Regions from separate parts of the Streptomyces sp. NPDC050439 genome, predicted to be linked through region 1. Evidence: riboswitches for the same ligand, from Rfam matches in the RefSeq annotation. Region 1 holds a riboswitch; each other region holds the start of a gene.

Region 1 (3,813 bases):
CGCAGTTCATGCACCTCGAACACCTGGCGCCCGACCGCGACATCGCGCTCTACATCAACTCCCCCGGCGGCTCGTTCAGCGCGATGACCGCGATCTACGACACGATCCGGTTCGTCACCTGCGACGTGGAGACGACCTGTCTGGGGCAGGCCGCGTCATCGGCCGCCGTCCTGCTCGCCGCGGGCACCCCCGGCAAGCGGTTCGCGCTGCCCGGCGCCCGTGTGCTGATCCACCAGCCCTCGTTGACCGAACCGGTGCACGGCCAGACCTCCGATCTGGTGATCCAGGCCGACGAACTCCTGCGCACCCGCGCACAACTGGAGAAGCTGCTCGTCCGGCACACGGGGCAGAGCGCACGACGCGTCGCGGCCGACATCGAGCGGGACAAGATCCTCGACGCGGCGGAGGCAGTCGAGTACGGCCTGGTGGACGGGATCATCGCGAGCCGCAAGTCCTCCCTGCGCGCCCCGGACGCGGGGTGAGCCGCCGATGCTGCCGCCCGAACTTCCCCCGCTGCCCGCACTCACCCGCGCCGAGGGCGAGTTGATCGACCGGTACCTCGAAGTGGTCGACCTGCTGGGCCGGATCAATCCCGCCCGCGCCTCTGACACCTACGGAGGACTGCGCGCCGCCCAGGCCCTGGTCGGCAGCGCGACCGCCCTGCGGGACGCGCTGACGCTCATGCACCAGCGGGGCGAAAGCGCCGTGCACGCACCGACGCTGGCCCGTGCGCTGCGGGTGCTCGACGGAGAGCGGCGGGCCGGGCGGGTCACCTTGCCTCCCCCAGCAGGCCCCTGAGCACCCGTCACCTCGGGCCGCGAACTCCGTTGCGTCCGGGGCCGATCTCAAACGAACCAAACGGGCTACCACATTCGGCGTAGACATTCGTCCTTTTTCTGGACGTCTTCAGTTGCGTCAGATGTGTACGCGTGGGCCGGAATTCCGCGTTCCGGTGCTGGTCGAACGATCGTCCGGCGCGCTCTCCCGGTCCCGAATCCGACCGTGTCCACCCGAACGGTTCAGCCGTGAGGAGCCTCACAAAACGCCGTTTCGGCTCGGTTTTCGACCCCGAGTCGGGTCAAGATCCTCTCCGACGACAAGCCCCCGCCACAGCGGCGGGGCGGTCCGGGCGGACGCCGAGTCCTGCCGCCACCCGGATGACCGGTCGACATCGGTGCATCGGCAGGAGTGGAGGACCCAGGCATGACGGGTCGGTCCGGAAGGTCCGGACAACGACCCTTGGGGTGAAGCCGCAGTACGCGGCCGGGCAACTTTGTCAGCCCGAATCCGACAGGTCATCCTTCACAGGCGGTTGACGAAGGGTTGCGCATGACTGCGCTGAATCATGTTCCGTCGCTGCTCACCAGGGTCGGGTCCGTATCCGCCCTCACGCTCGCCGTCGTAGGCGGCACCCTCGTGGCCCCGGGGCTCACGTCGGAGGCGGAAGCCGCGACACACGGGACGAAGGCGCTCAAGATCGCCGCCTCCAAGAAAGGCTCTCCGTACCGCTACGGAGCAACGGGACCCCACCGGTTCGACTGCTCGGGTCTGACCCAGTACTCCTTCAAGCGGGCGGGCAAGAAGCTGCCACGCACCGCCGCACAGCAGTACAACAAGACCCGCCACGTCTCCGCCTCCAAGCGCGTCCGCGGCGACCTGGTCTTCTTCCACTCCGGCCGGAACGTCTACCACGTCGGCATCTACGCCGGTAAGGGCCGGATCTGGCACGCCCCCAAGTCGAACACCAAGGTGCGGCTCGAGAAGATCTGGACGAAGAGCGTCTCGTACGGCAGGGTGCGCTGATCATCCGTCATCGGCCGGAGGGCGGGGCGGCCCCCGCCCGGCCCTCCGGTCGGCGCGCCCGCCAGGCGTGGGGCGCGTCGGCACGGATACTCGTGCGCCATGGCCGAAAACAGCAGTGCTCCTGCCTCGGACGACCCACCGCGCAACGAGACGCGCTTCGAACGCGCCGACCGCAACTTCGCGGAGATCCTCCAGGAGCTGCGCGTCACGCAGGCCGGGGTGCAGATCCTCTTCGCCTTCCTGCTGACGCTCGCCTTCACCGAGCGCTTCCCCTCTCTCGACACGGTCCAGCGCGCCACATACGTCACCACGCTGCTGCTCGCCGTGCTCGCCGCGGCGCTGTTCACCGCTCCGGCAGCCGTGCACAGGTCGCTGTTCGGGAAGCACTCCAAGCCGCTGATCGTGCGGGTGTCGTCCCGCCTCGCCGGCATCGGCCTGGGCGTCCTGGTGTTCGCGGTCTCCGGCGCCGTGCTCCTGGTCGTCGACGTGGCGGTGGGCCGGACCGGCGGGATCATCGCGAGCGCGGCCACGCTGGTGGTGTGCGCGGGCCTGTGGGGGCTGCTCCCCCTGCTGCTGCGCCGTGCGCGCGACGACGAGGAACCGGACGGCCCGGACGACGTCAGGTCGTCAAAGCCCCGGTGAGAAGCGCGGGCCCGAGCACGCTCGGCGCTCGCCTGCCGCGCCGACGAGCGCAGCGCGCGCATATCCTGGGTCTGCCTTGAGCAGCCGTGTACCCCCATGCCGCCGGGAGAGACCATGTACGACCCGACGCGGCTCGCCGCACTGGTGGCGGTCTCCGAGGCCGGGTCGATCACCCGCGCCGCCGAACGCCTCGGCTACACCGTGCCCGCCCTCTCCCAGCAGCTGGCCAAGCTCGAACGGGAGGCGGGCACCGCACTCCTGGTACGGCATCACCGCGGGGCACGGCTGACCGGCGCGGGTGAACTGCTGCTCGCGCGGGCCCGCCGGGTCCTGGACGAGATGGAGCAGGCCCGGCACGAGCTGACCCGGCTCGCGGGCCTGTCCGGCGGCAGGCTGCGCGTGGGGACCTTCACCGCCGCCGGGATCCATCTGGTGCCGCCCGCGCTGACCGCGTTCCGCCGCGCCCATCCGGACATCGAACTGACGGTACGGGGCTATGAACCGCCGCTCGGTGTCGCGGCCGTGGCGGCGGGCGAGGTCGACGTGGCCCTCACGCACACGTACGAGCCCGCCGATCCCGCGGCGCTGCCCGAGTCCGTGAGCGCGGAGCCGGTCCTGGTCGAGGAGCTGGTCCTGGTGACCCCGCCGGGCCACGCGCTCGCGAGCTCCTCCTCAAGGCTGCCCCTGGGCGCACTCGCCGGGCAGCCGCTCATCAGCATGGCGCCGACGCACCCTTCCCGGCAGGGCGTGGAGTCCGTGCTCGTGCGGGCCGGCGCGACGCCCGCGGTCCTGGTCGAGACTCCGGGATACGCGCTGGTGTGCGCGCTGGTCAGCGCCGGGCTCGGCGTCGCCGTCGTACCGGAGATGGTGGCGCGGACGGCGGCCACCCCGGTGGGGACGAGGCCGCTGGAGCCGGGCAGTCTGCGGCGCACGATCTCGGTGGTGCACCGCACCGACGTGTCGCATCCGGCGGCGGACACCTTCCGGGCCCTGCTGCGGGGTGCCTTCGGCCGCTCAGCGGGGTGAGGTCGAGGGGGTTGCTGCCCCGCCCCGGACCGGCACGGTCCACGGCAGCTCGATCCAGACCGTCTTGCCGCCCTCGGGAGTGGGCGTGACGGACAGCCTGCCGCCGCACTCCATGGTCAGCCAGCGGATGATGACCAGCCCGCGGCCGTTGTCCTGCTGGACGGCGGCGGGCAGCCGCTTGGGGTAGCGGGGGTGGCTGTCGGTGACGCCGATGCGCAGTTGCTCGTCCCGGTCGAGCTCGAGGTCCACCCGGAAGGTGGGCGACTGGCCCCTCGTGTGCTGGACGGCGTTCGTGGCGAGTTCGGAGACGATGAGCCGGACCGTGTCGGCCGCCTCGGTCTC
Region 2 (3,813 bases), on a different contig from region 1:
CCGCGCCCACAGCCGTACGCGTGGCCTCGCGGTGGAGGTGGACGCGCACGCCCCACACCGGTACGCCGCCTTCGCCGACCTCGTCGATCTGGCCCCGGCCGCCGCCTTCATCCGGGACCGCGCGGGACGCTATCTGTGGGCCAACCACGCCTATGCGCACCTGTACGGCACCACACCGAGGGAACTCACCGGCAGGTTCATCGAAGACTTCGACGCGCCGGTCGAGGCCGCCGAGTTCCGCGCCCTGGACCAGGAGATCCTCACCCGGGGCACTCCGGTGCGGCACACCCTCGGCTATCGCCGACCGGACGGCAGCGTCGGCCGGGCAGCCGGTCACCGCTTCCCGGTACGGGAGGACGCGGAAACCTGCGTCGCCGGAATCTACGTGGACATCACCGACCACCTCCGAGCCATGGTCCAACGTCAGGAGGCGGAGGAGAATTTGCAGGCGCTGCGCGACCACAGCGGCCTGCCCTGCGCGCTGCTCTCGGCCAACGGGCGCGTGATCGAGGCGAGTTCGGCGGCCGCCGATCTCTTCCACCTCGGGCTGCCCGACCTGGTGGGCCGCCGCGCACACACGCTGCTCGCCTCCGCCTCCGCCTCTACCTCTGACCTGGAACAGCTGCACCGCAGATGGAACGGTCTGATAGCCCGCCGCACGAGACGGGTGGAGACGTCCGCCGTGCTCGTCGACACTCAGGGGCGGCAACGCCGTGCGCAGCTGCACCTGACGACGGTCGGCCATTCCGCCGGCCGAGCCCGGCACGTCTGGGCCGTCGTCACACATCAGAGCCTGGCCCACGAGGCCCACCCCTCGCTCACCGCGGCGCAGATTCGCATCCTCTCCCTCCTTGCGGAAGGCAGCAGCAACAGTGACATCGCCACCTCGCTGCGGCTGTCCCGGCAGACGGTCGACTACCACCTGAGCCGCCTGCGGCAACTCCTGGACGCCACCACCCGCCCCGCCCTGGTCGCCCGGGCCTACGTCCTGGGCATCCTCGCCCCACGCGCCTGGCCCCCGCGATCGGCGACGGCGGCCCATCCGCTCAGTTCCGTCTGACGGACGGAATCCGGGCACGGAGTCAACGCCTGGAAATAGCCCTGCGTCTGACGTGAACGAATCTATTCGGACCGTCAGTGGTGGCTGCAAACATGGAAGGTCGGAGGGGGAGTCCGTCGGGAAAGGGAGCCGCTCATGCCGATTGTCAGGCTCTTTTCACTCCAGGGCGGTCGGCAGTGACGCGGCGGATGCCCGCGCGGCGGCGCCGGCGGCGCCCGACCAAAAGGCAGCAGCGGCAACAAGCGCGACTCGTGGCGCTCCTTGCCGGTGCTGCCGTGGCCCTCGTACTCGTCACCTCATTGGTCAATTGGCTGATGGACCACTGGTGGTTACTGATCGGGTCAAGTGTCGCGGCCGCGGTCGCGAGCCTTGGAATCTTGCATCAGCGACGCCAACGGGCCCTGTGGGCGGACGTCCGGCGCCGTCAACTGCGCTATGCGATGTCGCAATTGGACTCACTGCATCACCGCGACTTCGAGTACGCGGTGCGGGACTTGATGCGCCGCGACGGCTGTACGGATGCCCGGCAGACGGGTGGCACGGGTGACAACGGGGCTGACGTGCTGGCCACCGACCCGATGGGCCGCAAGTGGGTCATCCAGTGCAAGCACCGCGGGAACGGAGCGCAGGGTTCGCCGGTCGGCACGCCCGACCTGCAGCGCGTCAACGGGACAGCCCGCCAGCTGCACGGCGCGGACATCGTCCTGGTGGTGACCAACGGACGCTTTTCCCAGCGGTGCGCCCCCCTGGCCCGACAGCTGCACATGCACCTGGTCGACCGCGCCACGCTCGCCAACTGGGCGGCGGGATCACGGCCGTTGTGGGAATTGCTGCCCAATATCCCGCCCCCGCCTCGCTTTATGCCTACGAACTGAGAGCCCATATCAGGCTCGCCGGAAGGCATCACCACCGGGTCCCACCCAAAAAAGATGCCCGTTTTGACATGAAAAATAGGGATCGCATTATGTCCGCTTTTGCGAATAAGGCCACGTCTGCACCCACTTGGCGTCGCAGCGCAGTGGAATGAGTCACACCCGCAGATCGGGGCCGCAAGAGCCGCCCAGCGCATTTTCGCTTCCCCCAAACAAAGTTGAGGCTAATTGATCAATGGGGGCGCGGGCCGCGGACTCCGAGAATGACCCTCGCGCATTCTCCGAGAGAATTCCGGCCTTGTTCTGTCCGGGCAATCTCGCCTAACGTCACCGTCAATCCGGATGGAACGCCGAATCCTGCCGCTGTCCGGAAACCCTTCCCGTACTCACTCACTTACGCACGGCAGGAGCGGGGGACCCAGGTAAGCCGCCGATCCGGATTCCGGAACGGCTAGGGGTGAAGTCGCATTCACAGTGCGACCGGACATCTCCCGTCCGAACCCGACAGCTCACCTCGTAGGCGACGGAGAGGAAATTCGTCATGCCTGCAAAGGGTAAGCACCGCCGCCCCAAGTCCAGCTCGCTCAGCCGGGGCATCGCCGCGGCAGGTACGGGCGGCGCCGTGCTCGTCCTCCCGGTGATCGGCGCGACCGCCGCCAGTGCGGCGCAGCCCGCGGCGGCCGCCAAGCCCGCCGCCGCCCCCAAGACCTATGTCGTCGCCGCGGGCGACTCTCTCGCCAAGATCGCCCGGGAGCACTCCGTCGGCGGCGGCTGGAAGAAGCTGTACGAGGACAACCGCAGCGTTCTGGGTGCCGACCCGAAGCTGATACACCCCGGCCTCAAGATCACCATTGGGCAGAAGGCTCCGGCGGACGACGCGGCCGCCCGCAAGGCCTCCGACGAGCGGGCGGACCGTTCCGAGCGCACGAACGCCGCCAAGCCCGCCGTCGCCCCGGCGAAGAAGACGTACGCCGACAACCTCGACGGCTGGATCAAGGAGTCGCTCGACGTCATGGCGCAGCACGGCATCCCCGGCACTTACGAGGGCATCCACCGCAACGTCATGCGCGAGTCCTCCGGCAACCCGCTGGCCATCAACAACTGGGACGTCAACGCCGTCGCGGGAACCCCGTCCAAGGGACTCCTGCAGGTCATCGCCCCGACCTTCGACGCCTACCACGTGGTCGGCACCTCGCTGGACAGCTATGACCCGGTCGCCAACATCACCGCCGCCTGCAACTACGCGGCCGACCGCTACGGCTCGATCGACAACGTGAACGGCCCCTACTAGGGGATCCCGGTCTCTCGGGCCCTGGGCCCCGGCACGCCGTACGTGCCGGGGCCCAGGGCTGTCGGAACCTCCCGCAGGGGAGCCTCGAATTGGCATGCACCCGTCTATTCACGGACGGGGGCATGCCAATAAGGTGAGCGACCTTCGCGTTCTGGGGGGTCTCATGAACGGTCTCCGTGGTCTTCGTGCTCTCCGTGATGCCCGTGATCTCCGTGCGGTCATCGTCTGCCTTGTCGTCGCGTGTACCGCGGCCGTGTCGCCTGTCGCGCTCGTATCCCCGGCCGCGGCGGTGCCGCCTGCCGAAGCCCACGCGCCGAGCGTGACGCCGAGCTGGTCGGCGCTGCCGGTACCCGCGGCCGCACCGCCCGTGACCGTGTCCGATCTCGCCGCCCGCGGGCCGGGCGATGCCTGGGCGACCGGGTACGAGCACACCACCGACTGGGTGCGGCCGATGCTGTACCGCTGGGACGGCGCGGCGTGGAGCCGGGACAGCAGCTTCCCGGGCGCCGAGGCATCGGGCTGGCTCGGCAAGGTGCAGTTCGTCGGCAAGGAAACGTGGATCTTGCACAACCGCGACGGAGCGGGCGAGA
Region 3 (3,813 bases), on a different contig from region 1:
CCGCGCGCCCCGCCCTCGCCTACGCGGCACGCGCGACGGCACCCGTGCTCGTGCCGATGCCGCCGCCGTACGGATACCGCCCCCCGGCCTACCCACAGCCGTACGCCCAGCCGGCGATGCCCTACCCCGCGTACAACCGCTACCCCGCGTACAACCCCTACCGGGGTTAGGCGGTCAGGCCGAGGCCGCCGTCAGCTTCGACACCTCGGCGTCCGTCAGTTCGAGCTCGCCCACCGCGAGCAGCGCGGGCAGCTGCTCGACCGTACGGGCCGAGGCGATCGGTGCCGCCACCGTCGGCTGGGCCGCGAGCCACGCGAGGGCGACCGTCGCGAGCTCGGCGCCGCGGGCCTCGGCGACCTCGTCGAGCGCGGCGAGCACGCGACGGCCGCGCTCGGTCTCCAGGTGCTTGCCGGCGCCCTCGGCCCGCGCGCTCTCGACCTGCGCGCCCGGACGGTACTTGCCGGTCAGGAAGCCGGAGGCGAGCGCGTAGTACGGGACGGCCGCCAGACCGGAGCGCGAGGCGACCTGCTCCAGCGAGCCCTCGTACGTGTCGCGCGAGACGAGGTTGTAGTGCGGCTGAAGGACCGAGTAGCGGGCGAGGCCCTCGCGGTCGGAGAAGTCCAGGAACTCCTGGAGGCGTTCGGGGGTCACGTTGGACGCGGCGATGGCGCGCACCTTGCCGGACGTCACCAGGTCGTCGAGCGCGCCGATGACCTCCTCGACCGGGACGGTCGGGTCGTCGTAGTGCGTGTAGTAGAGGTCGATGTAATCGGTGCGCAGGCGGCGCAGCGATTCCTCGGCACCGGCCTTGATGGTGTGCGCGGACAGGCCCTTGAAGTCGGGGTGGGCGCCGACCTTGCTGGCGAGCACGACGTCGGAGCGGTTGCCGCGCGCGGCGAACCAGTTGCCGATGACGGTCTCGGACTCGCCGCCCTTGTTGCCCGGCACCCAGGCCGAGTAGACGTCGGCGGTGTCGATGAAGTTGCCGCCGGCGGCGGTGTAGGCGTCCAGCACGTCGAAGGACTGCGCCTCGTCGGCCGTCCAGCCGAAGACATTGCCGCCCAGGGCGAGCGGGAAGACCTCGAGGTCGGACGAGCCAAGCTTGCGGAGAGAAGTCATGAGGGGATCAACGCCCTTGCGGACTTCGGCATTCCGTACAACGGGATCCGGATTCCATCGGCTGGGACGCGCACGCCGAACCGGCAGCCCTGACGTCGGGGGGTTGTCGCCAGGACCGCCGGGGTGCCGGGGTTGCCTCAGATCGACTGGCCCTTGCCGCGCAGCCACGCCGCCGGGTCGACCCCGGTGGAGTCGCCGCCCGGGTGGACCTCCATGTGGAGGTGCGCGCCGGTGACGTTGCCGGTGGCGCCGACGCGGCCGATGGTCTCGCCGGTGGTGACCTTCTGGCCCGCGCTGACGTTCATCGAGGACTGGTGGCAGAACCACACCTCGGTGCCGTCGTCCAGTTCGAGGACCGTGCGGTAGCCGTACGCCCCCGCCCAGCCGGCTTCCTTGATGGTGCCGGAGTGGACGGCCTTGATGGGCGTGCCCGTCGGAGCCGCGAAGTCCAGGCCGGTGTGGTAGCCGGAGGACCACATGGAGCCGGGCTGACCGAAGGTGCCGGTGAGCGTGTACGAGGCGACGGGCAGGGTGTAGCTCTTCGCGAGCTTGGCCAGGCGCTCCGCCTCGGCCTTCTTCTTGGCCTCGGCCTCGGCCTTCTTCTTCGCGGCGGCCTTCTCGGCGGCGATCTTCTTCTCGGCCGCGGACTGCTTGGCGGCTGCCTGCTCGGCGGCCTGCTTCACGGCGGCTTCCTCGGCGGCCTTCTGGACCGCGTCGTCCGCCTGGTCCTGCTGGTTCTCGGCCTGCTCCATGATCCGGGCCCGCAGTGCCTCGCCCGCGTCCGTGCTGCCCTGCTCGGTGTCGGCGGCGCTGAGACCGGCGGCGCTGAGGGGTGCGGCGGCGGTCACCACGCCGTTGTCCGCGGAACCCGCGTCGGAGGAGTCGTCGGATATCAGGGACCCCACGCCCGGAAGCGACTTGGCCTCCGGCAGCGAGTCCGTGACGGCCGAGAGGTCCGGCATCGCGATGGAGACCGGGGGCTTGCCGTCCTGCGCGGTGGCGATGCCACCCGCGCCGACGGCGGCGATGACGCCTACGCCGAGAACCGTGGAGCTGCGGGCGAGCCCGCCACCACCCCGCTTGTGCACGCGGTGCCTGCCGCGGACGGGACGGATGGACTCCTCGGTGGGGTTCCATTCCTCCCAGGAATTGTCGTCGTACCCACCGAAATCGTCGTCATTCGGTACGTAAACGCCTTGGGGGGCAGGGCGGTTGGACGCCACTGGGGCGCACTCCTTTCCTTCCTTCTCGCCTACCGGGTTAGCTGACGGGTTCGGAGCAGGAAGGTCTCCTACGAACATCTGGCACGGATGCACAGATGCCCGATTCACCCCAATTAGTGGTTCCCCGGCTCCCTTTCGGGATTAGGCGCGTGCGCGCGGAGCCGACTCGAGTGACGGCTGGGACGACCGCGCTGCGTTATCGAACGTTAATAGACAGCAGGCCGGTATTCCAAGCTGTTCCGACTGATCGTTAACGCTCATGGCCCGCACTTATCGGGACACCGGGGGCCGGAACGGGGCGAGTTGACCCCACTTCTTCACACACCGGAGCTTCACATCTCCTTGACAGTACGTCAGTTGTTATGCGGAGTGGTGTCCTTCCGTCACGGCCGGTGACAGCGGCCGCCGCACCGCGAGCAACGCCATGTCGTCGGTGCCCCCGCCGCCGGTGTGCCGCCGCACCTCCTCGACGAGCGTCGTCAAGAGCGCGTCCGGGCCGCCCGGCCCCGGAAAGATCCGGCCGCCGAGCCGCGCCGCCGGGTCGTAGAACTCGCCCCGGACGTCACGCGCCTCGGAGAGCCCGTCGGTGTAGAGCAGCAGCATCGCCCCCGGCGGGAACTCCGTCTCGTCCGCGCGGTCCGGCCAGGCGCCCAGTTCGCCCATCCCCAGCGGCAGCGCGGGATCGGTGGCGGCCAGCACGCACAGCCGTCCGTCGCCGCGCAGGAGCAGCGGGCCCGGGTGCCCGCGGTTGATGAGACGCACCAGACCGTCGCCGTGCGGGATCTCCGCGAGGACGGCGGTGGTGAACCCCTCGAAGGCGTCGAGCCCGTCGCGCCGCGTGCCCTCACGCGCGAGCGCACGCTCCAGGCGCTGCGCCACCGCCTCCAGCGTGGCCTCCTGCTCGGCGGCCTCCCGGAACGCCCCGATCACCACGGCGACGGCCGCCACCGCGCCCATGCCCTTGCCCCGTACGTCACCGACGATGACGCGGACGCCGTGCGGGGTGTCCTGCACGGCGTACATGTCGCCGCCGATGAACGCGTCGGCCTCCGCGGCCTCGTACCGCGCCGCGACGTCGAGACCACCGATACGGGGGTCCGGCTGGGGCAGTACCGCGCGCTGGGCGGCCTCGGAGATGGAGCGGGCGGACGCGAGCTGTTTGTCGCTGCGGCGTACGACGCGGTTGATGACGACGGCGAGGACGGCGACGGTCACCACCGTGATCAGTTCGGTGACGGCCTCGACGTCGGTGGTGGTGCTGGTCTTGAAGTGCAGGGCGAGCACGGCGGTGCAGGAGGCGGCGCCGATGAGGACGGTGCTGAGCAGCGAGTAGAAGGGCGCGGCGATGAGCGGGGCGGCGGTGAAGAGGGGTACGGCGGTGAACCTGGGCGGGGTCGAGACGTCGTACACGATCCCGGCGACGATGAGCAGCAGGGGAAGAGCCCGCACGAGCGCCCGCTCGTGCCGCACA

What was found. Region 1 has a riboswitch for cyclic di-AMP ahead of AB0I66_RS09340 (C40 family peptidase). Riboswitches for the same ligand answer to the same signal wherever they lie in the genome.
Region 2: linked by a shared signal. The riboswitch ahead of AB0I66_RS01800 (LysM peptidoglycan-binding domain-containing protein) and the one ahead of AB0I66_RS09340 (C40 family peptidase) in region 1 are both predicted to bind cyclic di-AMP.
Region 3: linked by a shared signal. The riboswitch ahead of AB0I66_RS24440 (M23 family metallopeptidase) and the one ahead of AB0I66_RS09340 (C40 family peptidase) in region 1 are both predicted to bind cyclic di-AMP.

The regions. Positions count from the first base shown of each region.
Region 1 is NZ_JBFAJT010000002.1:484,735-488,547, forward strand. It holds gene AB0I66_RS09330 (ATP-dependent Clp protease proteolytic subunit) at 1-482, shown strand, start outside; gene AB0I66_RS09335 (hypothetical protein) at 490-798, shown strand; cyclic di-AMP (ydaO/yuaA leader) riboswitch at 1,154-1,326, shown strand; gene AB0I66_RS09340 (C40 family peptidase) at 1,330-1,803, shown strand; gene AB0I66_RS09345 (DUF6328 family protein) at 1,903-2,445, shown strand; gene AB0I66_RS09350 (LysR family transcriptional regulator) at 2,560-3,471, shown strand; gene AB0I66_RS09355 (ATP-binding protein) at 3,460-3,813, opposite strand, start outside.
Region 2 is NZ_JBFAJT010000001.1:379,454-383,266, forward strand. It holds gene AB0I66_RS01790 (PAS domain S-box protein) at 1-1,060, shown strand, start outside; gene AB0I66_RS01795 (restriction endonuclease) at 1,249-1,935, shown strand; cyclic di-AMP (ydaO/yuaA leader) riboswitch at 2,314-2,470, shown strand; gene AB0I66_RS01800 (LysM peptidoglycan-binding domain-containing protein) at 2,474-3,223, shown strand; gene AB0I66_RS01805 (hypothetical protein) at 3,387-3,813, shown strand, end outside.
Region 3 is NZ_JBFAJT010000006.1:20,333-24,145, forward strand. It holds gene AB0I66_RS24430 (PrsW family glutamic-type intramembrane protease) at 1-170, shown strand, start outside; gene AB0I66_RS24435 (aldo/keto reductase) at 175-1,119, opposite strand; gene AB0I66_RS24440 (M23 family metallopeptidase) at 1,257-2,342, opposite strand; cyclic di-AMP (ydaO/yuaA leader) riboswitch at 2,354-2,500, opposite strand; gene AB0I66_RS24445 (PP2C family protein-serine/threonine phosphatase) at 2,703-3,813, opposite strand, start outside.